Regions from separate parts of the Vibrio sp. EA2 genome, predicted to be linked through region 2. Evidence: riboswitches for the same ligand, from Rfam matches in the RefSeq annotation. Region 2 holds a riboswitch; the other holds the start of a gene.
What was found. Region 2 has a riboswitch for thiamine pyrophosphate ahead of thiB (thiamine ABC transporter substrate binding subunit). Riboswitches for the same ligand answer to the same signal wherever they lie in the genome.
Positions count from the first base shown of each region.

Region 1 (15,280 bases), on a different contig from region 2:
ACCAATGACGGTGGTGTCGGTATGTTGGCGGCGTTAGGAGTTAAATTTCTTGATGAATCCGGGAATGCAATTACCACAAACGGCGGTGGTTTAATCAATCTCGCTTCCATTGATGTTTCCGATCTCGACGCGCGTTTAGCACAATGTGAGATACTCGTTGCCTGTGATGTGGATAATCCTCTTTGTGGCGAAAAAGGCGCGTCGGCAATATTTGGTCCACAAAAAGGGGCGACAGCTTCTGATGTCTCTGTACTTGATAATGCATTGCGTAAATTTGGCGAGCTGACAGAACAAGTTACAGGTAAGCATGTACTAACTCGAAAGGGGGCCGGCGCTGCAGGTGGCATGGGAGCCGCACTGCTAGGATACACATCTGCTCGCTTGCAACCGGGGATTGAGATTGTATTAGATACGGTCAAATTGGCTGATCATGTTGCCGATGCTGATATTGTCTTTACTGGTGAAGGAAGAATTGATCATCAAACGGCTCACGGGAAAACTCCGATGGGGGTCTCGAAAGTGGCGAAGCAATTTAACCTACCAGTAATAGCGTTGGCTGGCTGTGTAGGGGACAACTATCAAGCCGTTTATCAATGCGGTATTGATGCAGTCTTTCCTTGTGTTCCAAGAGCGATGAGCTTAGCTGACGCAATGAAAGAAGCGGAAAACAACGTGGCTAATTTAGCCGAGAACGTCGCGCGGCTATGGATGATGAAATAACCTAGATCTGTTCAAAGACATAACTATAAAACTCCACTTCGTGTGGAGTTTTTTCTTTATTATGGAGAACGGTGGAATCTAGCTTGCAACAAGCTGTGACAAACATCGAATTTGCTGTGCGATAGGTTGATCCGGCGCGGAGTCACCCGCAGCGTTAAACCAAATGGTATTTAATCCTGCTTCCATCGCTGGGTAGATGTCTTTGTGTGGTATATCCCCAACCATAGTTAATTTCCTTTCATTAACGCCCAGCTTTTTCGCCACAGCTCGGTAAAATTCGGCGCAGTTTTTTTCAATACCAACATTGGCAAAGCAGAAGTAACCGTTGATGTATCGGTCTAAGTTAACTCGCTGGAAAGCTCGTTGTACATCTTCCATTGTTGAATCCGACGCACTGGTCGCGATGTAAATCTGATGATTTTTGCCAAGCGTTGCCAACGTTTCTTTGGCCTGTGGGATTACCTCCACAGTGTCCCAGTCACACATTTTTCCTTGTGCATGAGGAAAATCGACCATTAAGGTATCTCCCCAATCGAATAGATAAATCATACTTTAATCTCCAATATTCCTCGTCGGCACTCTATTAACTCTCTTCCACGTCCTGTGCGTAAATCTTGTCTGCGAAACGAAGCTCTCACATTTGTATCGGCTTCGGCTCTCAGTTTCTCACTTTATTAATGATTTGTTCAAATGGTTGCATTGTGTTGGTTACTTATTTTAATAATAATTAATTTATTAAATGATTAGCGCTGAATATTAGTTAGTATAATCAAGTTCTCGATATTTAATTCTTAAGAAGAAAAATTCAGTTGCGTATGACGTGGATCATGTGTTGCCTACCCACAAAGTATTAATTTGCAACCTATAATTACAATTTGTGAGCAAGTGTTGCGAGTTATTACAATGAAAAAACGAACTATTATTTTACTGTTAGTGGTGGGTATAGGGGTTGGTTGGCTAACCTTAGGCGGAACGGCTGCGGTGATGCACTATACCTCATCTACGGAGTTTTGTGTCTCATGTCATACCATGGAAAAGCCTCTTAAAGAGTATCAAGGCTCTGTCCACTTCAGTAATGCAAAGGGCATTCGTGCAGAATGTGCTGACTGTCACATCCCTCATGAACCTATGGATTATGTGATCACAAAAATTCGTGCGTCGAAGGATATCTATCACGAGTTTATAACCGGTAAGATCGAGACGCCTGAAAAATACGAAGCACACCGTAAAGAAATGGCTGAAATGGTCTGGGAGCAGTTCCGCGAAAATGATTCTGCAACCTGCCGTTCGTGTCACGACTATGATGCGATGGAATCGTTTGAGCAATCACGTGACGCCGTGAAAATGCACGAGTACGGAATAGCAAACAATCAAACTTGTATTGATTGTCACAAAGGTGTGGCTCACTTCGCGCCAGAGACTGAACTCGATAGCAAAGCGTTTGAAACACTGATGAGCTTTACCACTCAAACGTCTCCGGGAGCGGAAGTGGTTTACCCGGTCACAGCCATCGATATTGGTGAGTTGGGTACCATTAACCCAACAACGAAATTGGAAGTTGTGAGCACAGAAGGTGATGCTCGCACCGTTAAACTCGATGCTTACCAAATGAAAGGTGCTGAGCAGGTGCTTTACATGGGTGAAGGTCAACGTGCGATTGTAGCCACACTGACAGAGCAAGGTGAGCAAGCACTTGAGGGGGGCGAGTTTGTTGCTGATGTATACGGCAACGAGTGGCGCTCCGTTTCTTTAACCGGCACGATCGATTCTCCGGTCGTGGATACACTTGATCCGGTATGGTCATACGCAGAAGAGTTGGACAATGTTTATTGCGCCACTTGTCATGCGAAGATTCCTTCAAATCACTTCACAGTGAATGCTTGGGGACCCGTCGCGAAGAGTATGGGGGATCGCACGGATATTACTGCCGAGAACCTAGAAATTCTAACCAAGTTCTTCCAGCACCACGCAAAAGATGTGGTTGGTCACTAAACATAAATATAAGGATAAGATTATGACTAACATGACCCGCCGCGGATTTCTAATGGGCACTGGTATGGCGGCCGGTGCGATGGCATTCACTTCATTTTCACCGTTGTCAGTCGCTTCCTCGGATGCGCGAGGCAAAGGCATCCTAACGGCTGGCCGTATGGGACCAATGCTGTGTGAAGTACAAGATGGTAAGTTGATTTCAACGACGAATGCACTGCCTCAAACGGTACCAAATAGCTTGCAAAGCACCGGGCCAGACCAAGTTCATACCAAGGCCCGGGTAAAATATCCAATGGTGCGCAAAGGGTACCTGGCAAACCCATCTTCCCCGCAAGGAATTCGAGGCAGCGATGAATTTGAACGCGTGTCCTGGGATGAGGCTTACAAGCTGATCCACGAGCAACACGCTCGTATTCGCAAAACCTATGGACCTGCTTCGGTTTTTGCTGGCTCTTATGGTTGGCGTTCGAGTGGCGTGTTACACAAAGCGCAAACTTTGCTGCAGCGCTACATGAGTATGGCGGGTGGTTACTCTGGTCACCTGGGAGATTACTCAACGGGTGCTGCACAGATCATCATGCCGCACGTTATGGGCTCTATTGAAGTGTATGAGCAACAGACTACTTACCCTGTCATTCTTGAACATAGTGATGTGGTGGTGCTGTGGGGATTGAACCCAATCAATACGTTAAAAATTGCCTGGACTTCGACTGACTGTGCTGGCCTTGAGTTCTTCCATCAATTGAAAAAATCGGGCAAAACGGTGATTGCGATTGACCCAATTCGTTCTGAAACCATTGAGTTCTTTGGTGATAATGCGGAATGGATAGCACCGCATCCAATGACTGACGTGGCGATGATGTTGGGTATCGCACATACATTGGTCAAACAGGGTAAACACGATAAAGCATTTTTGGAGAAATACACCACGGGCTATGATTTGTTTGAAGCTTACTTATTCGGCGAAGAAGACGGAGTTGAGAAGTCTGCCGAGTGGGCGTCAAACATCTGTGGCGTCCCTGTGAAACAGTTAGAGTTGCTGGCTGATATTTTCAGTAAAAACCGCACTATGCTAATGTCCGGTTGGGGCATGCAGCGTCAACAATATGGTGAGCAACGCCACTGGATGCTGGCAACATTAGCATCCATGTTGGGACAGATCGGTCTTCCAGGTGGTGGTTTCGGGCTCTCGTACCACTATTCAAATGGTGGTAACCCTGCCCGTGATGCCGGTGTACTTCCGGCTATTTCTGCGTCACTGGGCGGTGGTTCCTCCGCTGGTAATGATTGGGCGGTATCAGGAGCAGTGCAAAGTTTCCCGGTGGCACGAATTGTTGAAGCGCTAGAAAACCCAGGAAAATCATATCAGCATAATGGTCATGAACTGACGTTTCCTGATATCAAAATGATTTGGTGGGCTGGTGGTGCAAACTTTACTCACCACCAAGATACCAACCGCCTGATCAGAGCGTGGCAAAAACCGGAGCTGATCGTGATTTCTGAACCTTACTGGACGGCTGCTGCGAAACACGCGGATATCGTGCTGCCAATTACTACGTCGTTCGAACGTAATGATATGACGATGACGGGTGACTACAGTAACCAGCACTTGGTTCCGATGAAACAGGTGGTGGAGCCACAAGGTGAAGCACGCAACGACTTCGACGTATTTGCGGATTTGGCTGAAATGCTCGCTCCGGGAGGCCGAGATGTTTACACCGAAGGCAAAACGGAGATGGAGTGGCTGTACGGATTCTACAAAGTAGCGCAACAAGGTGGTCGTGGTTCTCGTGTGGCGATGCCGAACTTCAGTAAATTCTGGGAAGATAACCAACTGATCGAGATGAAGTGGAACGAGAAAAACGCTCAGTTTGTCCGTTATGCGGATTTTCGTGAAGATCCTGTGTTGAATCCATTAGGTACGCCGAGTGGCAAAATTGAAATCTACTCGAAAACCATCGAAGGTTATCAGCTAGACGATTGTTTGCCGCATCCTGCTTGGTTCGAACCAACAGAATATACCGGTAATGCGCACGAAGACGAGTTGCAGTTAATGACAGCGCACGCTGCACACCGTCTTCATAGCCAGTTTAACTATGCGCAAATCCGCGAAGAATACGCCATCGCAAATCGTGAACCAATTTGGATTCACCCAGATGATGCCAAGCTGCGCGGGATAAAAACCGGCGATCTGGTTAGAGCCTTTAATGGCCGAGGCCAGGTATTAGTCGGCGCAGAAGTGACGGATCGTATTAAGCAAGGTTCGGTATGTATTCACGAAGGAGGCTGGCCTGATTTAGATCCGAATACTGGAATGTGTAAAAACGGCGGCTGTAATGTGCTTACGTTGGATATTCCGACCTCCAGACTCGGCAATGGTTGCGCGGCAAACTCGGCACTGGTCCGTATCGAAAAATACGTCGGCCCCGAGTTAGAACTGACCGCGTTTGAACCACCTAAAAATGGCTAGAAAAAGCAGCGCTTGAAAGTAAGAAGCCAGCAAATTTTGCTGGCTTCTTTTTCTCTAAAGTTCGTTTGTATGAGCGCGACGCTAACTGCCAGGCTCTTAGAGTATCGATTGACGGTAAATTAATCCATAAGGCTAAGTAAGTACTCGCAAGCCAGTTTAGGGTCGTCGGCATGACAGATAGCCGATACCAGAGCCAAACCGTGTACACCAGTTGCGCTTAGTGCTGGGATAGTGGATTCGTTAATGCCACCAATCGCGACGATCGGCAGAGTTGTGGTATTGAGTGCCATTTTCAAACCATCTATGCCCCAGTGTTTCTGGGTATTGGTTTTGGTCGGTGTCGCATAGATAGCACTTAAGCCTATGTAATCTATCGGTAGCGTGTCGACTTCTGCGAGCTGCTGCTCATCTTCGATGGATAAACCAAGAATCTTATCTGGACCAATCAGTTCGCGTGCGGTATGAGCAGGCATGTCCGATTGACCGAGGTGCACGCCGTCAGCATCGACTGCAAGTGCAACATCAACTCGGTCATTGATTATCAAAGGTACGTTAGTATTTTTGAGAATATCTTTTACCGCTTGAGCCCGTTCGATGAAAGCACGTACGTCACCATGTTTCTCACGAACTTGCACCATGGTCACGCCACCTTCCACTGCTTTACTGACCACATGCTTGAGCGTGGCAAGATCTTGTTGGTCATCGGTGACCAAATACAAACGATAGGCGTTCATTTTGTTTCCTTTGTGCCTCCAACTCTTCGTTACGAGCCGGAGGCATCGATGTTAAGTTGCTCTGTTATTAGTCTTTAATGACGGTAAGCTTGAGTCGTTTTGCCAGTGTTTGTTCATCAAGCTGATACAACTCGTCAAGCAAGGTTAATTGTAAGCTGCCCGGACCGCGCGCTTGTTCGGCGGCGATTTCACCCGCCACACCAAGTACGGCAGCGGCGGCCAAACCGGTTTCATCGCCTACAGCGGCAAACGCACCAGTGAGTGCGGAAAGCGTACAACCCATTCCCGTTACGTATGGCATCATCTCATGGCCATTGCCGAGTGTTACGGTCTGCGATTTCGTCACGATGTAATCCGTCTCGCCAGAAATCACCACGTTTGCGCCATACTCTGCAACGAGGAACTGTGCCGCGCCTAAAGCAGCGTCGCTGCTATCCAGAGAATCGACACCTTTGCTCTGAGCCTGCTCGCCAGCTAGGGCAATGATTTCTGACGCGTTACCACGAATGATAAGTTTGTCTGCAAGACGCGCTATCTGACGAGATGTTTCTGTTCGCAGTGTGCTTGCGCCGCAGCCTACAGGATCGAGGACGACAACTTTACCATTGGCATTGGCTTGCTCTACCGCAAAGATCATACGAGGTGTCCACTCGCTGTCGAGCGTGCCAATGTTGATCACCAGCGCGCCAGCAAATGACATCATTTCTGCCATCTCTTGTTTGGAGTGCGCCATGATTGGAGAGGCGCCAATTGCCAGCAGAGCGTTTGCCGTGTTGTTCATTACAACGTAGTTAGTGATGTTCACAACCAACGGCTTTTGTTGACGTACCGCAGCTAATGCTTGAGTGATATTTTCAATTAACATGGGCGCCTCCAATTAATCTTGCTGAGCATTTAAGCCTTGTTGCCAGAAAGCGACTTCCATACGCGTTGCCGTTTTGAATACCTGAATCAGGTTCTGGCCGCGCTGGCTGTTGATATCGATTTCAGCCAATAGCTCGTTAAAGTGCGCTGCGCCCTCCGCAACACCTGACTGGAACTCTTCACCGCCATAGAGGGTGATCCAGCTAGCGTACGGGTTACCTTCAATGATGGTGTTTTCATCTTCCATCAACATTTTGCCAATAACCGCGTAGCCGATAGAGCAAGGCGCTAATGCCGCATACAGGTCAACCAAATCACCCGTCATACCCGCATCTAACACATAGCGTGTGTAGGCAACGGTGCCGGAATCTTCCGGTTCGTTTTCCAGATCGGATTCAGTTAAACCCCATTGACCACAGTAAGTCACATGATGAGCGATTTCTGAATCCAACAACGCATGAACACTCGGTAGTGCGCGGCGCATGTCATACAAAGTACGTGCTTTATAAATCGCTAATGCGTAAGCGCGCGCGTATTGCTTGAGAAATAAAAAGTCCTGTTTCAAATAATGCAGAAAACAAGGTTGAGCAAGCGTACCTTGCGCTAATTGCTGAACGAATAGGTGCTCGGTGTATTCCTGCCAGTCTTGACGGCAAGCGTCGATCAAATCTTGGTATTTCATAATGGGATAACCTCAGAATTAGTCAAAGCTAGGCACGTAATCTTTCGCTTTTGGTAGCGTTTCGATGATTTTTTGTGAGTACATGAACTCGGCGTAATCGTCGTAGCGTTTTAGATCAACTGCGGATGGGCGAAGCGCGAAACGAGTCAAAGTGTCATTCCAGGCGCGTTGGTTCAGTTCGTTGTTCAGCGTGTCTGGTGAGTAAGCAACAAACTCTTTCCAAGATGCTTTTGGATGGTTCACGATGTAAGTAGTGGCTTGCTCAAGCGCTTTGTTGAAGGCCTTGATGGCCTCTTTGTCGTAGGTATTTGCATTCGCGACAAACACAAGTTCGTCATATGCTGGTACGCCGTGTTCTTCCGGGAAGAAGGCTTTGGCTTGGTAGCCTTCTAACGCAAGCTGGTTAGTTTCGAAGTTACGTAGTCCACCCCAAATCGCATCCACTTTGCCTGATGCCAAAGATGAAGAAAGCGCCCAGCCAACGTTGATGATTTGTACGTCAGAAAACTTCACATTTTCTTGCGCCAACATTGTGCCAATAGTCGCTTCTTCATTACCAGCGATAGCAATACCGATCTTCTTACCTTTTAGATCGGCAAGGCTGTCGTTTTTACCGTTGTCCAGCACCATCATGGTATTCAGTGGGGTCGCGATAAGCGTTGCTGAGCGGATAAGTGGCAGACCTGCTGCAACATCAATCGTCAGGCTAGGCTGGTATGAAATTGCCATATCCACTTTGCCAGCGGCGACCAGTTTAGGTGGTGTGCTTGGGTCGGCAGGTTCTTGAATGTTTACTTGCAAGCCTTGCTCTTTAAAGTAACCACGCTCTTGCGCAATAACGATAGGGCCGTGGTTCGGGTTCACGAACCAATCCAACATCAACGTCATTTCTTTTTCAGCTGCTAGTGCATTCGTTGAGAGCATCGCAGTTAGCATTGCCGCTGTGCTCATTAGTTTGTTTTTAGTCATGGGGAATCTTCCTTTTGGTGATCTATTTGTTTTGTCTATTTGCTTTCCCAGGGGATGGCTATTTTTAGTAACTTGTCAGTAATGAAGTACAGTGCGATGGACAGCACGGCGAGGATAAACAGTGCTGCAAACATCTCGTCGATGATCATGCGTGCGTTGGCTTGCAGCATCAGATATCCCAAGCCTTCACTTGAACCGACCCATTCACCGACAACTGCGCCGATAGGGGCGATAACCACCGCGACACGAATGCCTGAAGCCAATGTTGGCAGTGCCGCGGGCAATTGAATGTGACGCAGCAGTTGCCATTTAGAAGCGCCCATCGTTTTCGCCAAATCCAGGTATCCGGTTGGGGTATTGCGTAAACCGTCGTAACAACACGTCGTAACAGGGAAAAAGATGATGATCGCTGCCATCACGACTTTTGATGCGATGCCGTAGCCAAGCCAAAGCATCAGAACAGGTGCAATGGCAAATACCGGAATCGCTTGGCTAGCAATCAGAATCGGTAGCAGCCAGCGTTTTAGTGGTTCGAACAGCAACATTTGCAGCGCAAACAGCAAACCCATCGACAAGCCGAGTCCAAGACCAAGCAGGATTTCCTGTGCGGTGACCCAGGTGTGTGCGAGCAACACGTCATAGCGGGAGATCAATCTATTCAGCACATCAACAGGCGCAGGCAAAATGAAGCTGGGCATATTGAACGCCACGACAATCAGTTGCCACAGGCCTAAAATGACCGCAGTGCTGATCACCAAGCGCAGAGCTGGATGGGTCACTCGCTCTTTCTTGCTGATACGTTCTGAGACGGAGTTGTATTGAGTCATATCACTCATAATCTTTCTCCAGCTGATCCAAGATCGCTTGTTGTAAAGCTGCGCATTCGCCATCTAGAATACGAGGGGGCTGTGATTGGGGCACCTGAAGATACTTAGCCTTCGCGGGTGTGCCTTGCAGTACATACAACTGGTTGGCAAGACGAACGACTTCTTGCGGATCGTGAGTAATCAGCACCACCGTTTTGCCTTTGAGCAGCGTGGCCGATAAGGTTTGCAGCTTATGACGAGTAACGGCATCGAGTGCAGAGAAAGGCTCGTCCATCAAGACCACAGGTTTGTCCTGCATCAGTGTACGAGCAAGAGCAACACGTTGGCGCATACCTCCGGAAAGTTGCGCTGGCTTAGCGTAGGCGTAGTCAGCTAATCCAACTTGTTCGAGCAATTGAATCGCTCGCTGCTTCTCATCGGTTGAATTTGAGTTAGCGTGAGAAAAGCGGGAACTCAAACAAACGTTATCCAGCACGTTGAGCCACGGCAGTAACAAATCCTGTTGAGCCATGTAAGCGATACGCTCATGTAAGGCTATTCCGTCAGTGGTCGTCAGTTCACCTTGCCATTTCACCTGTTCATCAAGTAAACCGGCGAGGTAGCGCAAAATGGTGGTTTTACCGCAGCCGCTTCGTCCCAGTAGAACCGTCCACTTACCTGCAGGAATGGTCATGTTCACCCCTGCTAGCGTTGGTGCCTGGCTGTCGTTGTATTGCAAACAGGCATCACTAAACTGAATACCAATCGCTTTAGCGCACATACGTGTGGCCTGCAAAGAAGTGGTGAACCGGGCCGTGACCTTTACCGACTTCCAGCTCATCGGCATGGGCGATAGCTTGAGAGATATACTGCTTAGCCAGGTGCACGGCTTTGCTCAGTTTATGGCCTTGCCCAAGATAAGAGGCTATCGCAGAAGAAAGAGTACACCCCGTACCGTGTGTATTTTTAGTTGGGAAGCGCTTCGCGCTTATAAGTTCAGAAGCGTCTTGCGTGATCAGCAAGTCGTTACTGTTTTCATCTTTCTCTAGGTGACCGCCTTTCAACAAGACCGCTTTTGCGCCGAGTGCACGGAGATCCGCAATCATCTCATTCATTTCTGCTTCGGATTGCGGTGCAGCTTTTCCGGTTAACGCTGCGCCTTCAGGAAGATTAGGGGTGATAATGTCCGCGAGAGGGATGAGTTCTTCTTTTAATGTGCTAATCGCGGAGTGCTCCAGGAGTAAATCACCGCTGGTAGCGACCATGACTGGATCAATCACAAGATGTTTGGGTTGGTACTGCCTAATCTTGCTCGCCACCACCTTGATGATGTTGGAATCCGCGAGCATACCGACTTTAACCGCGACGATATTGAGGTCGGTAAATACCGCATCGAGTTGGCTTTCTACGTGTTCAAGGGGAATAGGAAAAATGGCGGAAACGCCTTGAGTATTTTGTGAGGTAATGGCGGTAATCACGGAGCATGCAAAACTGCCTGTTGCGGACATAGCTTTAATGTCTGCCTGAATACCGGCGCCGCCACCGCTGTCTGAGCCCGCGATCGTTAAAACGATTGGCGTGGTTGAAGATGGCGTCTTGTTGGAATAAGGCTGTGATTGCCGTGTCATGGTCGCTCCTATTACAAGACGTATAGGAACTGACTTTGACCCTTGTGTGCAGAGCGGCTATCGGACCCGCTATTGCTCGCCAGAGGAAGTTAGGCGAAAGGCAAAGTGCTCATAGTTCCCTACGTCAGTGCTAACTGAATCAGGTTCAACGGGTCTCGAATTTCGATCTCAGCCGACGCATATTGCGTGGCCCCCCGACTATTTCACTAGGATGATAGCAGGACACTTACTCAAGGGATACTTTTTTGAGTGTTCAATTATGTGTCGTGAGTGATAGAGTAAGATGAGTCTGTTTTATAGCACGTAATTTACCAGTGTAACTCTCTGGCTAATGTGCAAAAGCTGGAATATTAAATAAACAATCGTGGTCTCACTTAGCAAGGATTAGCACAAAAAAAGGTTAATAAACTGTTAAAATTTGTCACGTTGCCAATTTAACTTTACTGAATTAACAGTAAGTTATTTAACCTGAGCCAGGATTATTCTTAGACCAGGTTAATGAGGAAGGCTAAGACGATCATCGAGCAAGGAGACTTCATGCTTAATTCTGTAACAGCGAAGTCAGTGATCGATCATGCTCTTTTTTTAGGGGCTGATTTCGCTGAGCTATTCGTTGAACATCATCAAACTAACACCGTCCAGATAGCGTCTGGTGAGGTGGATAAGGTCAATTCAGGTATCGATTTTGGTATCGGTATTCGCCTCTTTTTTGGCCATAAAGTCCTTTATGGTTACACCAACAACACAGACGAAGCGGAACTTAAACGCGTAACTTCGTTGCTGGCCGCGAAAGATAAACGTGAACAAATCGCATCAGCGGGTTCGCTTAATTTAAATCGCTACCCAGTACAGCACGGTTGTCGTTTGCCACTGAGCCAAGACGCAAACCTGGATTCTAAAATCGCATTCCTTTTGCAAGTTGACCAAGCAGCTCGAGCTGAAAGTGAATACATTAGTCAGTTTATCGGTAGCGTGTTACAGCGCGAGCAGCAGGTAACGATCTTCAACTCAGAAGGTCTACATGTTGACGATACGCGTCACTATATTCGAGTCGCAGGTAACACCGTTGCGCAAAAAGGCAATGAACAATCTTCCGGAATGGAAGGTCCTGGTGCTCTGGCGGGCTGGGAATTCAGTGAACAACTGGACGCTAAAGAGCTAGGCCAAACGATCGCACAACAGGCTTTGGTTAAGCTTGGCGCGGATGCATGCCCATCAGGCGAAATGCCAGTGGTGATCGGCAATGGTTTTGGTGGGGTTATTTTCCACGAAGCATGTGGTCACTTGCTAGAGACGACATCGGTTGCGAAGAAAGCATCCGTATTCCATGACAAGATGGGCGAAATGATTGCCCATACTGCTGTGAGCGCGGTTGATGATGGCACCATGACTAATGAGTGGGGCTCAATTCATGTTGATGATGAAGGGTTGCCTACTCAGCGTACTCAACTTATCAAAGACGGCCAATTGACCAGCTTTATGGTCGACAAAATGGGCGGAATGAAAACCGGTTATGAGCCAACGGGTTCTGGACGTCGCCAAAACTACAAGTTCGCTCCGACTTCGCGTATGCGTAACACTTTTATTGAAGAAGGTGAGCATTCTCTGGACGACATGCTGGCGGGGGTTGAACGCGGTATTTACGCTAAGAAAATGGGTGGTGGATCTGTTCAACCGGGCACTGGTGAGTTCAACTTCGCAGTACGTGAAGCTTATCTGATTGAAAACGGTAAAATCACCAAACCACTTAAAGCGGCAACGCTTATCAGCACAGGCCCTAAAGTTCTGAAAGAAATCAGCATGGTGGGCAAGGACATGGCGCTTGCTCCGGGAATGTGTGGGTCAGTAAGTGGTGCGGTACCAACAACCGTCGGTCAGCCTTCGCTGAAAGTAGACAATATTCTGGTAGGAGGTGGTAACTAATGAGCCAAGAACAACAACTTCTTAACGCCGTTGACTACGTTCTGTCAGAAGCTAAACGCCAAGGCGCAGAAGCGGATGTGATTGTTAACCGCAACAGCAGCTTCTCTCTGAAAGCGAACCAAGGGCAGTTAGATGAGTACAAGGTAAGCTCAAGTCAGGTGTTAGGCGTCCGTGTGGTGAAAGATGCCAGTGTTGCAACAAGCTACTCTGAGTCTTTAGAGCAACCAAGCCTGGACTTGATGCTGACGAACGCATTGCAGAGTGCGCGTTTCTCTAAACAAGACGAACATCAAACGATCAGTTGCATAAATAGCCAGATCACCACCGATGTTGCAGAAATTGCACAACAAGATACCACGTCAGTTGATGACAAAATCGAGCTTTCTTTGGCACTGGAACAAGGTGTGGTCAGCCTGCCTCATGCTTCAAGCTCTCCTTACAATGGCTATAGCGATGGTGAAACTCAGCTGATCATTGCTAATACGCAAGGTACTCTGTGTAAGCACTTTGAACGATCTTTTAACTGTTACGCTTACACGCTTTTTGAGAAAGACGGTAAGCAGTCAATGGCGGGTAAGATGTCAGTCGGGCGTCGTTTCGATGAATTGAGCTCGGCTTACTGTATTGAAGAGGGATACAACCTAGCTCGCGACTTGCTTGATGGTGGCCCGGTTAAGACTGGTAACTATCCAGCGATCTTCCATATCGATGCACTCAGCAGTTTATTCGGTGCGTTCGGCAGTGCTTTTTCTGGTGTAAGTGCAGTGAAAGGCATAACACCATTGGGTAGCAAGCTCGGTCAAAGCGTTGCAAGTGAATTGATTACCTTTACTGACACCGCATACATGGCTAATGGTATGGCGATTTGTGGTTTCGATAGTGAAGGCTTTGCAACTCAGGACAACGTGTTGATTGCAAATGGTCAGCTTAATACCTTATTGCACAACAGCCACACAGCAAGCTATTTAGGTACTGTATCAACCGCAAGTGCTGCTCGTGGTGCAAAGTCGAGCTTAGATGTTGCGGCTAACCACAAAGTTATTACTACGGGCGACAGTAGCGTTTCGGAAGTGAAAGCGGGTGAGTACCTTGAGCTTGTGGAGCTACAAGGCGTTCATTCTGGCGCTGATGCCGTTAGTGGTGATTTTTCGTTTGGTGCAAGCGGCTTCTTATGTCGAGATGGTCAACGCGTTCAACCTGTTCGCGGTATTACAGTGGCGGGTAATTTCTATAAGATGCTACAAGAAGTGGAAGCAGTCGGAGATACGCAACTGCAGAATGATAGCCGAACTTTCTTTGCACCAGATGTGCGCTTTGCACGTTTGAGCATCGGCGGCAAATAAGCCCACCGTCTGCAACCTAGAAACAAAAAGAGGACTCGATTGAGTCCTCTTTCATTATTTAACTATCCGTCAGCGAAACTTATTAGTCAGTGAAGATCTAGAATTCGCGAATGTCCAATTCATTGTGGATCAGTACTACACACTGAGAAGCAAACAACATTTTAGGGCCAAGGCTTATCTTTTCCGTGCCCAGGCGTTTCAAACTGTTGAATGATTTCTTCGGCATTGGAATGTGGTCAGTCAACAAGAAGCAAGGGTTTGAGCCTAGTTCTGCATCGCGAACGAATTCGCCTTTCTTGTCCAACATATATAGCTGATGGTCTTCGGCCAATTCCTGAACTAAACGCTCGAAACTAACGGTACGAACCGTAATGCCTGGTTCAACGTCACGCAGCTGTTCTTTACCCATACCTACAGATGCATCCAAAGCGCGCGCCACGGCTGCAATCAAAGTCGACTCGTGGAATCCACCAATATTAGTAATATCATTCGATCGAATCGTAATTGTGCGAGAGTAATCTTTGGTGCTCTCAAGGACCAAGTACACAACTACGTCTTCACGATGTGACTGCGCAACAAACATCGTGTTCATCATAGTGTGAGCAAGGATTTCAGTGTGTGCTTCCTGACCGACACCTTCGAGTAGTGCTTTGCTGGTGGTCGGTGCAGCACGAGCTCGTAAAACAAAAGAGCGCATGAATTTAGCCTCTAAATATAGGAAGAGTGAATGCGCGGAGTATATACCCAGACGACGCTTTGATGCGAGAATTATGAACTTACTTACAAAGCTTCGATTGTGGTGCTAATTCTCGTCGCTACAATAGGGATAACCCATGAGGAGTGGTATATGGAAATTAAAAAAATAAACAAAGAAGTCTATAAAAAGAAAGTAAACTTGGTGATTGGCGGCTTTGTTGCCATACTTGCTGTGTCATCACTGGCGTTCAGCACGCTACTAATCAGCCTTTTTGGTAATACCAATATTCAACCGGAACAATCTACAGGTAACTTTCATTGGAATTTGATTGGTGTACTTCTGTCTCTCGCGACGTCCCTCTCTTTGCTAAACCAATTTAAAACTCACCCTTACATGCGAGAAGTACTGTACGTTTGGAAGCTTAAGCAAATACACAACAAGATTTACCGTAA
Region 1 is NZ_JAWLID010000004.1:1,037-16,316, reverse strand. It holds gene RXX31_RS11015 (glycerate kinase) at 1-720, shown strand, start outside; gene RXX31_RS11010 (HAD family hydrolase) at 799-1,269, opposite strand; gene RXX31_RS11005 (NapC/NirT family cytochrome c) at 1,618-2,712, shown strand; gene RXX31_RS11000 (molybdopterin guanine dinucleotide-containing S/N-oxide reductase) at 2,735-5,182, shown strand; gene thiE (thiamine phosphate synthase) at 5,302-5,916, opposite strand; gene thiM (hydroxyethylthiazole kinase) at 5,984-6,781, opposite strand; gene tenA (thiaminase II) at 6,794-7,462, opposite strand; gene RXX31_RS10980 (ABC transporter substrate-binding protein) at 7,481-8,431, opposite strand; partial or broken gene RXX31_RS10975 (ABC transporter permease) at 8,467-9,201, opposite strand; gene RXX31_RS10970 (ABC transporter ATP-binding protein) at 9,260-10,018, opposite strand; gene thiD (bifunctional hydroxymethylpyrimidine kinase/phosphomethylpyrimidine kinase) at 10,008-10,865, opposite strand; TPP riboswitch at 10,965-11,072, opposite strand; gene RXX31_RS10960 (TldD/PmbA family protein) at 11,403-12,788, shown strand; gene RXX31_RS10955 (TldD/PmbA family protein) at 12,788-14,131, shown strand; gene trmY (tRNA (pseudouridine(54)-N(1))-methyltransferase TrmY) at 14,229-14,828, opposite strand; gene RXX31_RS10945 (DUF3087 domain-containing protein) at 14,979-15,280, shown strand, end outside.
Region 1: another riboswitch for thiamine pyrophosphate. It lies ahead of thiD (bifunctional hydroxymethylpyrimidine kinase/phosphomethylpyrimidine kinase); the one in region 2 lies ahead of thiB (thiamine ABC transporter substrate binding subunit).

Region 2 (15,280 bases):
CTAACAATATTACCTATGACAGTTTTGACATCGACAGTGCCGATCTCGAAGTCTCGGGAGATGAGAGACTGCATCAACTCACCTTGGATGTGGTCTCAGATATCGTGTCAACCAGCCTGGAGATTCAAGGGGCATTTACTCAGAAGCCAGAAATGATCTGGGATGGCGCGCTGACGCGTTTGTCACTTGATACCGTTCAAGGGCCTTGGGCTCTGCAAAAATCGACAGCAGTGAAGGTCAATATCGATAAGCAGATCGCGGATGTTGAGGCGCATTGTTGGCTGCAAGCGGATTCGAGTGTGTGTTTATCGGAAAACATCAGTGTCGGCAAAAGTGGTGAGGCGAAGTTAGCGGTGAACAACTTTGACTTTAGCCAAATCAAGACGCTATTACCGGCAGAAACGAAACTGCAAGGTGAAGTGAACGCGCAAGCTTTTGCCAAGTGGGCGCCTAACATGAAGCCAGAAGTGACGATGAATGTCGATATGCCACAAGGCCAGGTGGAACAGGCCCTGGAGCAACCGGTTACTGTTGGTTGGGATAGTGTCAGCTTTACTGCGGCACTAGCGAAAGACAAGCTGGACGCACAATGGCTGGTGGACGTGTCGGACAATGGTGATATAAGCGGTAAGGTTTCATTACTTAATGTTTCTGCAGAAGCGCCAGAGATTGCTGGTAATGTGTCACTCTCGACGCTTCATCTGGACTTCTTAGCGCCATTGATTGGTCAGTACAGCTTATTCAAAGCCAATATGAATACCGATTTAACGCTATCTGGTGACGTGATGCACCCTAGGGTGAACGGCCAGTTCCTGATTGACCAAATTAAGCTTAACGGTGAAGTAACGCCAATTGATATCGACTCGGGTCAGGTTGCGATTAACTTTAAAGGCCATCAAGCTGACCTGAATGCCGATATCAATACACCAGACGGAAAACTGGAAGTTACCGGTGATGCCGATTGGCAGGATTTGCAAGACTGGCGCACCAACGCTCGGGTGTTTGCTAAAGAGCTAAAAGTTGATATGCCGCCAATGGTGAAAATCATCGTTGAACCTGACATGACGCTCGAAGTCACACCGAACTTCGCTAAGGTACAAGGTAGTATTAATCTGCCTTGGGGTCGTATCGTCGTTGAAGAGTTACCACCGAGTGCGGTTGGTGTCTCAAATGACTTGGTCATTCTTGATGAAAACTTACAGCCAGTCGATGATACTGTGGCGGTCCCTTTTAATGTCGAAACCGATATTAACATCAAGATTGGCGACGACTTCCAGCTTTCGGCGTTTGGTCTGAAAGGTGGCCTGCAGGGTAACCTCAACGTAACCCAAAAAGACAAAGGCCCGTTTATCGTCGGTGAAGTTAACATCGTTGATGGTTCTTACCGCTCATTTGGCCAGGACCTGGTCATTGATGAAGGTAAAATTATGATGAATGGCCCAGCGGATGAACCTTATCTATCGATTTCTGCTATTCGTAATCCGGATAACACGCAAGATGATGTGATCGCCGGGGTCCGTGTTACTGGCCCTGCCTCTGACCCAAGTTTGGAGATCTTCTCGCAACCGTCTATGGCGCAGGCTAACGCGCTGTCCTATCTATTACGGGGTCAGGACATCGATGCTGAATCAGGCGGTAATGCGATGACCACTACCTTGATTGGCTTGAGTCTGGCGAAAAGTGGCCGTGTTGTTGGTCAGATAGGTGAAGCCTTTGGCGTACAAGATTTGCAGCTAGATACCGCCGGGTCTGGAGATGATTCGCAGGTGACCGTCAGTGGTTACATTTTCCCGGGTCTTCAGGTGAAGTATGGTGTCGGTATCTTTAACTCGTTAGGTGAATTCACCGTTCGTTACCGATTAATGCAGGATCTGTATTTAGAAGCGGTTTCTGGTGTCGACAGCGCAGTTGACCTACTCTATCAATTTGAGTTTGATTAACAGAGCGTAACTCATAGCTAAGGAGTGGTTATGCAGCATTTAGTCTTTGTATACGGAACGTTACGCAAAGGGGAATACAATCATCACTATTTGAGTACGGCACAATTTCTTGGCCTTCATGAAAGTGATGCTCAATATACCTTGTATGACTTAGGGCCATACCCAGGGGTGTCTGAAGGCCATCGCTCAGTGCAGGGGGAAGTGTATATGATTGATGACGATACGCTGGTTGCACTCGATAAGCTTGAGGACATTCCTGTCGAGTACCGACGTGAGAGTATCAGTACACCATTTGGTGAGGCCTGGATTTATATCTATCAGGATACCGAGCATTTGACCGATGAGATATCATCCGGGGATTGGTGCCAGAGAGTCTAGTCTGGCTGCGTGTCGTTTTATCATGACTTCGACGTTAGTCGCATACGATGAAGATCGATAAATCTACTCAAGCTAATGGTGTTTAGACATAAAAAAGAGCTGCGTAATTGCAGCTCTTTTTTGTCGTATCCGCTCGCAGTTATTTATTTTTGCGCGCGATCGTAAGATTCCAGGATTTCAGCTTTAGCGGCTTCAACATCTGCCCAGCCATCAACCTTCACCCATTTACCGGATTCCAGCTCTTTGTAACGCTCAAAGAAATGCGTGATTTGTGCTTTCAGTAGCTCAGGGATGTCACCAACGTCTTGGATGTGCTCGTACTCTTTAGAAATTTTAGAGTGAGGAACCGCGACAACTTTAGCATCTTCACCAGACTCATCCGTCATTTTAAGCACACCAACAGGGCGGCAACGAATCACTGAACCAGGCATTAATGGGTATGGAGTCGGAACAAGTACATCGACAGGGTCACCATCAAGAGACAGTGTGTTGTTCACGTAACCGTAGTTACATGGGTAGAACATTGGCGCAGACATAAAACGGTCAACAAATACAGCACCAGAGTCTTTATCTACTTCGTATTTGATAGGGTCCGCGTTGGCAGGGATTTCGATAACGACATAGATATCTTCAGGCAGAGATTTACCTGCTGGCACATTGTTTAGGCTCATTTGAAACTTCCTTTTCATTGAGGATGAGGGGGCCTCATCTTATTACGATTTATTCGCAACTCACTTTAGCGACAAAAACACGGCAGGTAAACACCTGCCGCGTTGGACAAAGGTCTATTCGTCGCGATTATTTTCAAGGAACTCTTCGACCTTACGTACCATGTTTTTTGAACCGACAAAGAACGGCACACGTTGGTGTAATTCGGTCGGCTTGATGTCCATGATGCGATTCACGCCGTCAGAAGCGATACCACCCGCTTGCTCGATTAGGAATGCCATTGGGTTGCACTCGTAAAGCAGACGCAGTTTACCTTGTGGATGGCTTTGCGTGCTTGGGTATAGGTAGATACCACCTTTTAGCAAGTTGCGGTGGAAGTCTGCTACTAAAGAACCAATGTAGCGAGACGTGTATGGACGACCATCTTCAGGTACATTTTCCTGACAGTACTTGATGTACTTCTTCACACCGAGTGGGAAGCGAATGTAGTTACCTTCGTTGATTGAGTAGATTTTGCCTTCTTCAGGGATCATCATGTTTTCATGAGAAAGACAGAAGCTGCCGATAGAAGGATCATACGTGAAACCATTAACGCCGTTACCTGTTGTGTAAACCAACATGGTTGAAGAGCCGTAAATCACGTAACCAGCCGCAACTTGCTTGTGACCAGGCTGAAGGAAATCTTCTTCTGTTGCTGGCGTACCAATTGGTGATACGCGACGGTAGATTGAAAAAATCGTACCGACAGAAACGTTCACGTCGATATTCGATGAGCCATCAAGTGGATCCATTAATACAACGTACTTGGCGTTTTGGTTGAGTTCTTTATTGAATGCAACCGCCTCATCTTCTTCTTCGCTGGCTACGCCACAAACTTGGTCACGAGCTTCAAGTGCCGCTTTAAACTTATCGTTCGCATAAACGTCTAGCTTTTGCTGAGCTTCACCTTGGACATTCTCTGTGCCGACAGCACCAGTAATATCACCAAGGCCTGCAGCGTTGATTTCGCGGTTAACGATTTTAGCTGCCAAACGAATGGATGCTAAAAGAGATGATAGATCACCACTAGCGTGGGGGAAATCCGTTTGTTTCTCAACAATGAATTCGCCTAGGGTGCGCAATCCAGACATGGTCAATCCTTACATTTTCATTTATTGGGGGTGTTGCGCAACGCGGCATCTCTTTATGGATGTTAAACGTTTGCGCTAAACGTAATTTTATGTCGAAGATCTTTTTAATGGTAATGAAGTAACCGTCTGAGATCTCAATTTATTTGTCTGGTCACTGACGAGTTCATCATTTAGTTCGGTGACTGTACAGTCCGTGTTCAGGCGTGTCATATTTTTGAAAGTGACCGTAAGAACAAGGTGAAAGTCACTCGCTTTTCTGGTGGTTATCGCGATAATGAAAGCATCAAACAAGGCATTACAAGGTTAAGTTTATGCACATCCATATCTTGGGTATCTGCGGCACGTTTATGGGTGGCGCGGCAATTTTAGCTCGTCAGCTCGGACACAAAGTGACGGGCTCGGATGCGAATGTTTACCCACCGATGAGCACATTACTCGAGTCTCAAGGTATTGAAATTATTGAAGGCTTCGACCCTTCTCAGCTTGATCCTCAACCTGACTTGGTCGTAATAGGCAATGCAATGAGTCGTGGCAACCCATGCGTGGAGCATGTACTCAACAGTAATATGCGCTATACCTCAGGGCCACAGTGGTTGCATGAGTTTTTACTTCACGATCGTTGGGTATTGGCAGTGTCTGGTACGCATGGCAAAACGACCACCTCAAGCATGCTGGCTTGGATACTGGAAGACTGTGGTTACCAACCTGGTTTCCTGGTTGGGGGCGTACTAGGTAATTTTGGTGTTTCTGCTCGACTAGGCGAAAGCATGTTTTTCGTTGTTGAAGCGGATGAATACGACAGTGCTTTTTTCGACAAGCGTTCTAAGTTCGTCCATTACCATCCTCGTACCTTGATCATGAATAACCTTGAGTTTGATCATGCGGATATCTTCGACGATCTTGAAGCGATCAAGCGGCAGTTCCACCATTTGGTACGTACTGTTCCGGGCAATGGGCTTATTCTTTCTCCTAAACAAGATCAGGCACTTACTGATGTAATTGAACGCGGTTGCTGGACGGAAAAGCAGTTTTCTGGTGAAGATGGCGACTGGCAAGCGCATAAACTGGTCGTCGATGGCTCGAAGTTCGAAGTATCGCTGCAAGGTGAGAAAGTCGGTGTTGTGAAGTGGGAGTTAGTGGGCGATCACAACGTGGACAATGCGTTGATGGCGATCGCCGCGGCGAGGCACGTTGGAGTAACGCCAGAGCTTGCTTGTCAGGCGCTGGGCCGATTTATCAACACGAAGCGCCGTTTGGAGTTAAAAGGTGAAGAGCAGGGCGTGACGGTTTACGACGATTTTGCTCATCATCCTACCGCTATTGAACTAACGGTTGGCGGTCTGCGTAACAAGGTGGGTGACAAACGTATCTTAGCAGTACTGGAGCCTCGCTCTGCTACCATGAAGCGTGGTGTGCACAAGAATACGCTGGCGGACTCATTGCACAGTGCCGATGAAGTGTTCTTGTTCCAGCCAGACAATATTGAATGGTCGGTACAGGAAATTGCAGACCAATGCCAGCAACCGGCTTTTGTTGACGCTGATTTGGACCGTTTTGTTGCTAAAATCGTTGAACGTGCAAAGCCTGATGATCAAATTCTGGTTATGAGCAATGGTGGCTTTGGCGGTATTCACGCTAAACTTCTCGAACAATTAAAACAAAAAGCTTAATCCTTATGTCTCACGAAAAACCTCAACAAAAAAAAGCCATTACCCTAGCACTTACTGGTGCGTCTGGTGCACCTTATGGCTTGAGACTTCTGGAATGTTTGGTCGCTGCGGATTATCACGTCTATGTGTTGATATCTTCCGCAGCGAGGGTTGTGATGGCAACCGAGCATGACCTGAAGCTGCCAAGTGGTCCTGAAGCGGCGCAAAAAGCGCTGGTGGAGCATCTGAAGTGTAACCCTGACAACATTACTGTCTGTGGTAAAGATGATTGGTTTTCGCCAGTGGCTTCAGGCTCTGCGGCTCCAAAACAAATGGTGGTTTGTCCGTGTTCGGCAGGCAGTGTTGCGGCGATCGCGCACGGCATGTCGGATAATCTGATTGAGCGTGCCGCCGATGTGGTGATGAAAGAGCGTGGCCAACTGCTTCTAGTGGTACGAGAAACGCCATTTTCGACCCTGCATCTTGAAAATATGCACAAGCTATCGCAAATGGGTGTAACTATCATGCCTGCAGCGCCGGGTTTTTATCATCAGCCAAAGAGTATCGAAGACTTAATCGACTTTATGGTGGCGCGAATTCTCGATCACCTGGGGATTGAGCAAGGATTGGTTCCGCGCTGGGGATACGACCAGCGTTCATAAATAGTTATCTTACAAACTAGTCTGATCTTCATCTAAGTCCCAAACACCCTCACGTAACCTAGCATCGCGAGGGGGTTTGGGTATACAATCCATCCAACTCATCGGGGAGCAACCCCATTTTGTATTGTGTTCATCAATACTTAAGGGCGCTGAGACCTAATGGCTTAACCTAGTTAGGCTACGGGGACCCGTAATACCTGAACCAGATAATGCTGGCGTAGGAATTGAGTCTGGATATTAGCCATCCAAATAGCCACCTCAACCCTGTGCCGCTCAACAAATTTCTCTGAAATAGACATGGAGAGCGAGCAGTGAAAACCACTCTAAGCCTAATTGCGCTTGCTGCAATGACAACAACTTCAGCGTTTGCTGCTGAAAACACATTAACCATCTACACCTACGACTCATTCGCTGCGGATTGGGGACCGGGTCCTAAAATCGAACAAGCTTTTGAAGCGAAATGCGGTTGTGACGTTAATTTCGTCGCGCTTGATGATGGTGTTTCGATTCTGAACCGCCTTCGTCTGGAAGGCAGCAACAGCAAGGCGGATATCGTTTTAGGCCTGGATAACAACCTGATGGCGGAAGCGCAGAAAACAGGCTTGCTGGCCGAGCACCATGTTGACACCTCTAAAACCGTTTTACCCGATGGCTGGAACGATAAAACCTTCGTGCCTTATGACTACGGCTATTTTGCGTTCGTTTACAATAAAGAAAAACTGGCTAACCCACCGAAAAGCATGAAAGAGCTGGTTGAAGAGCGTGATGAGCTTAAAGTGATTTATCAGGACCCTCGTACTTCAACGCCGGGGCAGGGTTTGATGCTGTGGATGAAGTCAATCTATGGCGACAATGCTACCCAGGCCTGGCAGCAGTTAGCAGAGAAAACCGTGACAGTGACCAAAGGTTGGTCAGAAGCGTACTCGATGTTCCTCAAGGGTGAATCTGACTTAGTACTCTCTTACACCACTTCTCCAGCCTACCACCTGATCGCTGAAGATGATGCAAAGTTTGCCACGGCAGACTTTGCGGAAGGGCATTACATGCAAGTGGAAGTTGCTGCCAAAGTGAAAGATTCGAACAATGCCGAGTTGGCTAACGAGTTCATGAATTTCATTTTGAGTGATGAATTCCAGTCAGCAATGCCTACGGGTAACTGGATGTACCCAGTCACTGACGTTGCCCTTCCAAAAGGCTTTGAAACCTTGAACGTACCAAGTAAGCCGCTGAGCTTTAGCGCCGATGAAGTGGCGAAAATGCGTAAGGCTTGGATTCGTGAATGGCAAAGCGCCCTGACTTTCTAAGAGTTACCTTTGAATACTGTACCCAAATTAGGCATAGGGGTCGCGATAGTCATCGCGGCCTTTGTTCTTTCTGCGCTGAGTGCTTTAGCTTTTCAGGCTCCGTCTCTGGATATGTCACTGATTTGGCATGATCCTTATTATCGGCACGTGACCAAATTCAGCTTCTATCAGGCTTTTCTTTCCACATTGCTCAGTGTGGGTTTAGCGATACCAGTAGCGCACGCTCTTTCTCGCCGTGACTTTTTCGGCAAGTCGTTATTACTCAAGCTGTTTGCTTCTACCTTAGTCCTGCCAGTTCTGGTGGGGGTTTTTGGGTTGTTGGCCATCTATGGTAACAGCGGTTTGATCGCCAAGTGGCTACAAAGTCTGGATAGTCAGTTACCATTCTCTATTTATGGTCTGAACGGTATTTTACTGGCGCATGTGTTCTTTAATCTGCCGTACGCTGCACGATTGTTACTTCAGGCACTGGAGTCGATTCCTGCTGAGCAACATAAGCTATGTGCTCATCTCGGCATGAGCCATTGGGATAAGTTTCGTTGGGTTGAGTGGCCTCGATTAAGACAACAATTGCCACATGTAAGCGGCCTCGTTTTTATGCTGTGCTTTACCAGTTTCGCCACGGTGATGGCACTGGGAGGCGGGCCTAAATCGACCACCATAGAGTTGGCCATTTACCAAGCGATTAAATTTGATTTCGATCTGCAGGCAGGAGCCCTATTAGCACTGTGGCAAATGTTGTTGTGCGGTGTGATCGCGATAGGCGTACAGAAGCTGACAAAGCCAGTTTCTATAAGCTCTGGCAGCACATCGGTACAGCAATACTTAACGAAGGATCATGGGTGGTCAAAAGCTTGGGATAGCTTTTGGATCATGGGTGCCTTTTTACTGGTTATCCCACCACTTGCGATGGTGATTCTGAGCGGCATAAATCAACAGGTTGGCTCGGTATTAAATGACGAACGTTTTTGGTCTGCGCTATTTAACTCTTTAAAAGTTGCAGCAATGGCGAGCACTCTTGCAGTGGCTGCTGGTGTTTCCATTTTGCTCACCAGTCGGCGTTGGCGTCTGGAGTATAAAAACTCACGGGCGGATCACATTGAGTTGGTTGGTACCATTATTTTGGTAACGCCGGGTCTGGTGATCAGTACTGGTTTGTTTTTGTTGCTCCGTTCTTTTACCGATGTTTTTAGTCTGGCATTTTTTGTCGTCATACTGGTCAACGGTTTGATGGCGCTGCCGTATGTGATTAAGACGTTAGCGCAGCCGATGTTACACATTGAACAGCAATATCAATACGTTTGTGCCAGCTTAGGAATGCGAGGCTGGCAGCGATTTAAAGTTGTGGAATGGCGAGCACTACGTAAACCTTTTGCTCACGCTTTCGCAATCAGCTTTATGTTTGCGATAGGGGACTTAAGTGCGATTGCGCTATTTGGCGGACAAGAATTCAGAACCTTACCCTTGTATTTATTCCAACTGTTAGGCAGTTATCAGATGGAAGCGGCTGCTGTGGTATCGGTGACTTTACTGCTACTCAGTGTGGGCTGTTTTACTCTGGTTGAGAAAGTATTTAAAACGAAGGAGAGCGCACGATGTTAGTGTTGGATGATGTGCAGTACACCTATCAAAGTGAGCTGTTTCGTTTTGATTTAACCATTGAGCGTGGCCAGATTGTCTCGTTAATGGGGCCGAGTGGGGCGGGTAAATCTACCCTGCTGGCATTGGTAGCTGGTTTTATTAACCCAGACCAAGGCGATATAAGCGTAGAAGGCGAATCCATTGTTCACAAAGCGCCTTATCAGCGTCCATTCTCCATGTTGTTTCAGGAGCATAATTTGTTTGCGCATCTGTCTGTGCGTGACAACATCAGCCTGGGATTGCATCCGGGCTTAAAGCTTACCGCAGACCAAAAGCATCAGGTTGAGCAAGCCGCGAAGCAGGTTGGGGTTGCACAGTACCTCGACCGATTGCCAGAGCATCTCTCTGGTGGTCAACGCCAACGTGTTGCGTTAGCCCGTTGTTTTGTCCAGCCTCATCCGGTGTGGCTGCTGGATGAACCTTTCTCTGCGCTCGATCCTGTGCTGCGTGAAGAGATGCTTAGCTTAGTGAAAAGGTTGGCTGCAGAGCGGAGAATTACCGTACTTATGGTGACCCATCATCTCAATGATGCAAAAGCCATAGCAAGTCACTTTGCGTTTGTTGCGGGTGGGAAAATAGAGGCGGCAGGTGAGATAGGTCAGCTCTGCGTGACACATTCAAGTGAGGCTTTACAAGCCTTCGTTCGGGCCGCTGGGTAAGCTCTATTGGGTTAGAAAAACAAAAGGTTGATGTAAACATCAACCTTTTTCTTTTGTCTCGATCGATTAGTGACTTTAGCTTTGTGGCTTCACTACCATCACGTTGACGGGAGAATACTCCACCACCTTGCTGGCTACTGAGCCGAGCATCACTTTATTGATTTTCGAACGCTTGTGGCTTGGCATGATGATCAGGTCAATCCCTAAACGCTTAGCGTGTTCAATAATGGTCGTGTACGGCTTACCTTCTGCCACGTGGATACTATAGGTGACGTCTTCCTTGATGTTGTCTTCCGCAAACGTCGTTAACTGCTTTTCGACATCTTGCTTCATTTTAAGAGCTGCATCTTTCGGGAAGTAAGTCGCGACCATCGACATATGAATACCAGGTACAACGGTGAGCAGGTGGATCACCGCATTCGCTTGCTTCGCTTGCCAAACCGCCAGTTCAACCGCACGGTCTGAGAAGCCCTGATCATTAAGATCAACCGGAACAAGAATTTGTTTATACATTCAGTTTCTCTCACTCAGCCTCCAGTCTCCTGGAGGCAAATCGGTTATGCGCTCAACTGTTCTTTGCGCGCACGACGTTTCTGGTTCATAGCTAGTGCCAGCAGAATCAATAAGCAAGGCACAAACACCCACTCTTTCATTGGACGATCAGCATCTTGGATGACCGATTTAATTTCCCAGTCAAAGTCGATACCTGACGACTCGGCAGGGCTACCAAACTCGACCATATCAACGATCATTTTTCCGTCGTTTTCCATCAGCATCAAACCCATCGATGAAATGCGTTCTTCTGCTGTTTTAGCATTGTCGTCAAATGGTAGTTGTACGGTTTTCTCTACATACTCACCTTCAAGGTTTTGACCAGCAACGCGCAGTTCGAGCGATTGTCCCACATCCAGCCCATCGACAATTTGAGCGACTTCAACCCCTGGAGAAAGTTCTTTGGCTGGGAAAACCATGTCCCACCAGAATCCAGGACGGAAGAAGGAGAACGTTAATACTAATAATAGAACCGTTTCCCACCACTTGTTGCGAGTAAACCACCAACCTTGAGTGGCTGCGGAAAATATCAGCATCGCAATGATCGAAGATAGGATGGTCAGGGCTAAATGCCACCATGTGTCGATACCCATCAACAGTAACTGGGTATTGAAGACGAACATGAATGGCAAAATCGCGGTACGGATATCATAGGTAAAGCCCTGAATACCGGTACGAATCGGATCCGATTTCGCAATGGCGGCTGCAGCAAAAGCGGCTAAACCCACTGGAGGAGTATCGTCGGCCAAGATACCGAAGTAGAACACGAACAGGTGTACGGCAATTAGTGGGATGATAAGGCCGTGTGCTGCACCCAGTGTGACAATCACTGGTGCCATCAGTGTTGATACGACGATGTAGTTTGCTGTGGTTGGTAGACCCATCCCTAGAATCAAACTGATTACCGCGGTAAATAGCAACATAAGGAACACACTACCGCCAGAAATGAACTCGACAAAGTCAGTCATAACCAGCCCGATACCAGTCAGTGTAACCACACCGACCACCGTACCAGCGGCAGCCGTCGCTACACCGATACCAATCATGTTTCGCGCACCAGAAACTAAGCTTTCTAAGAGGTCGACAAAACCTTCTTTGGTTTGTTTTCCAATCTCACCTTGTTTTGATAACAAGGCAATCAAAGGGCGTTGTGTTAACAGGATAAATATCATGAACACCGTTGCCCAGAATGCTGATAAACCTGGAGAGAATCGCTCGACAGTCAGACACCAAACCAGTACCACAATTGGCAGTAGGAAATGCAGACCAGATTTGACGGTAGGGCCAGGGTCAGGTACTTCGGTCAATTCTTCATCGATATTAATCGCGCCATCTTTGGTATGGTTAGCGGATACTTTTACCAGAGCAATGTAGGCAATAAGCAGGGCGATCATCACGATGGTTGTCGCGGCATCACCAAAGACATCTTTCGTCCAGCCTACACCGTAGTAGACCAAGGCACTGATGATACATAGCCCTAAAATCGTTCCGGTGAACGACAACATACTGTGCAGCATGGTTGGGTTATGACGACGAGGTAGACCTGTCATACCTGCTTTACAGGCTTCCAGGTGAACGATGTAAATCAATGCAATGTACGAGATAAGCGCTGGCAGTATTGCCGCTTTGATGACTTCAACGTATGAGATCCCGACGTATTCCACCATCAAGAATGCAGCGGCACCCATGATTGGTGGTGTTAACTGGCCGTTGGTTGATGCAGCTACTTCCACCGCACCCGCTTTAGTTCCCGGGAAACCTACGCGTTTCATCAATGGGATAGTAAATGTACCGGTAGTTACTACGTTCGCAATCGAAGAGCCTGATACAAGGCCTGAAAGACCTGACGCCACAACGGCTGCTTTTGCTGGACCGCCTCTCATATGACCGAGCAGTGAGAAGGCTACTTTAATGAAGTAGGCACCAGCGCCTGCACGTTCTAACATTGCGCCAAATAGCACGAACAAGAAGACGAAAGAGGTTGAAACACCCAGAGCAACACCAAACACACCTTCAGTCGTTAGCCATAAGTGAGACATCGCTTTATTTAAGCTCGCGCCTTTATGAGCAATAACGTCTGGCATGTATGGACCCGCGAAGGTATACGTGAGGAATACGGCTGCCACTAACATGAGTGGGGGACCAAGCGCTCGTCGCGTGGCTTCCAGTAGAAGCACCATACCGATTACCGAAACGACAATATCGACGGTTGTTGGTGCTCCGGAGCGTCCGGCGAGTTCAGTGTAAAAAAGATAAATATAAGCGGCTGAAAAGCTACCAGCAAGCGCGAGAATCCAGTCCAAAATCGGGATATGATCGCGTGGAGAGTGTTTCAGTGCTGGGTAAGCGGTGAAAGCCAGGAAGATCGCAAATGTTAAATGAATTGCACGAGCTTCAGTGTCATTAAGTACGCCAAAATTAAAAATAAATGGTAATGGTGATGCATACCATAACTGAAATAGTGACCAACACAGTGGGACAAACCAGAGGATTCGTCCTTGTATGCCAGATGGGCTACGTGCCCCTGTGTCTGCCTGAGCCACCATATCTTGCACATCTTGTGACGGGGCTTTGTTCGTCGCCATGTACTTTTCCTTATTATTGATGGTTCTGCCTGCTTTATATGTCGAAAGCTTACTTCGCCTATATCAGTGTAGTGAACAGGGCGAAGTTTGAGTATTCCGCTGCCTGAAATCTAAATGAGGCTTGTTAGAAGTTCTTAATGAGCGGCGTTAAAGTATTTTCTTGGCTTGAGTGTGAGGTTTAGAAAAACCGACCAGTACCCAGATGATTTCCAGATGCGGTATTACCGCTTGCTTCATGGAGAAGTGATTCCGCCGTAAAACTGACAAATGTCGCGTGACCTACCATAACTTTAGATTGTGACTGGCTATCAAAAGACCAGAACAAACCAGTCATGTTCAACCTGGCATCTTGGAATTGTCTTAGGTATTAAACCAAGTATGCAGGCACAACAGTGACAACCAGCATACTTTATTGGGCAGAAACGACTTGTCTCTGCCCTGGTTTGGAGTTTGTGGGGGCTATTTTAGCAGTCCCACTTCCTTGTAGTATTTAACCGCACCTGGATGAAGCGGAATTGAAAGACCGGCTTTCACCATGTCTTCTTTTTTCAGGTTCGCAAAGGCTGGGTGCAGACGTTTGAATGTGTCGAAGTTTTCAAATACTGCTTTTGCCACATTGTATGCCACGTCATCAGAAACTTCTGTTGACGTCACCATTGTTGCTGCTACACCAAAGCTGTTTACGTCTTGATCTGTACCACGATACATTCCTGCTGGCACAGTGCTGTAGGCGTAGTAAGGGTTCGCTGAAACAATTTTATCGATTTCAGGACCCGTTGCAGAAACTAGCTTCGCATCACATGAAGTGGTTGCTTCTTTGATCGAGCCGTTTGGGTGACCAACCATGTAGATGAATGCGTCAATTTTGTTGTCGCAAAGTGCTTGAGAACGCTCAGAACCTTTAAGCTCTGAAGCTAGTTGGAAGCTGTCTGTTGTCCAACCCATTGCGTCCATCACAACACCCATGGTTGCGCGGTCACCAGAACCTGGGTTACCGATGTTGACACGTTTACCTTTCAGGTCTTTAACGTTTTCGATGCCAGAATCTGCTCGAGCGATAATGTTGAAAGGTTCAGTATGTAGAGAGAACATTGCACGCAGCTTTTTGTACGGGCCTTGTTCTGCAAACTTACTCGTACCGTTGTAGCCATGGTATTGCCAATCTGACTGTACGATACCGAAGTCCAACTCGTTAGCACGGATAGTGTTAACGTTGTAAATCGAACCACCAGTCGACTCAACTGAACAACGAATGTTGTGTTCTTTACGGCCTTTGTTTACCAATTTACAGATAGCACCGCCAGTAGGGTAGTAAACACCTGTCACCGAGCCTGTACCGATAGTAATAAACTCTTGAGCGTTAACCGCGCCTACACCCATAACGGCTGCAGCGATAGCGCCTACTTTGAGTAGTTTGTTAAATGCCATGAAATTCCCTTCCTTATATTTCATTATTTACCCGGAAATAACCATCAATCACTTCTGGAGTTTCCTGTTTGGAAACGGCATCTTTTCCAATCCAATTGTTTGAAAAAGCGAACAAATCATAACAAAAAATTGGCAGAAAATTATCCGACTGTTAAAAGTTATAGCGGATATGTCTGAAGTTTACGTTAATCACTGGTGATTAAGCTGTTATTTTGCCCTTTTATAACAGTAGTTTACGATTGAATATGGGGGAAGGAAGGAAAAATTAATTGCGTGATGAAGATCACAAAAGTTTAGGTTAAAAAATGACCTTGAAACGCAGGGGAGGAAGAAAATGGTGAGCTACAAAACAGGATTTATCTCATAGCTCACAAGCAGTTAGGTGAAGTCAACGACGTGCAGTTAACCCGTGTATTCGAACAGTTCACATACGGATTTAAACAGCTGCTCTGTAGAGACAGGTAATGTTGGAGTAATAAAGATAGTGTCATCTCCAGCAACAACACCTAGGATGCCTTCAGACTTACCCAGAGAGTCCAGCATGCGAGCGATAAGTTGCGCGGCGCCTGGACCGGTGTGGATAACAACTAACGCTGCATTGTGATCGATATCCAGTACCAACTCACGTAAAGAGCTGCTGGTCGTTGGTACGCCGAGTTCTGCCGGAAGGCAGTAAACCATTT
Region 2 is NZ_JAWLID010000011.1:103,954-119,233, forward strand. It holds gene RXX31_RS19090 (translocation/assembly module TamB domain-containing protein) at 1-1,940, shown strand, start outside; gene RXX31_RS19095 (gamma-glutamylcyclotransferase) at 1,971-2,318, shown strand; gene ppa (inorganic diphosphatase) at 2,462-2,989, opposite strand; gene fbp (class 1 fructose-bisphosphatase) at 3,104-4,117, opposite strand; gene mpl (UDP-N-acetylmuramate:L-alanyl-gamma-D-glutamyl-meso-diaminopimelate ligase) at 4,429-5,787, shown strand; gene RXX31_RS19115 (flavin prenyltransferase UbiX) at 5,793-6,428, shown strand; TPP riboswitch at 6,521-6,669, shown strand; gene thiB (thiamine ABC transporter substrate binding subunit) at 6,740-7,732, shown strand; gene thiP (thiamine/thiamine pyrophosphate ABC transporter permease ThiP) at 7,742-9,334, shown strand; gene thiQ (thiamine ABC transporter ATP-binding protein) at 9,328-10,032, shown strand; gene RXX31_RS19135 (universal stress protein) at 10,108-10,545, opposite strand; gene RXX31_RS19140 (TRAP transporter permease) at 10,590-13,169, opposite strand; gene RXX31_RS19145 (hypothetical protein) at 13,348-13,503, opposite strand; gene RXX31_RS19150 (TAXI family TRAP transporter solute-binding subunit) at 13,629-14,597, opposite strand; gene argR (transcriptional regulator ArgR) at 15,000-15,280, opposite strand, start outside.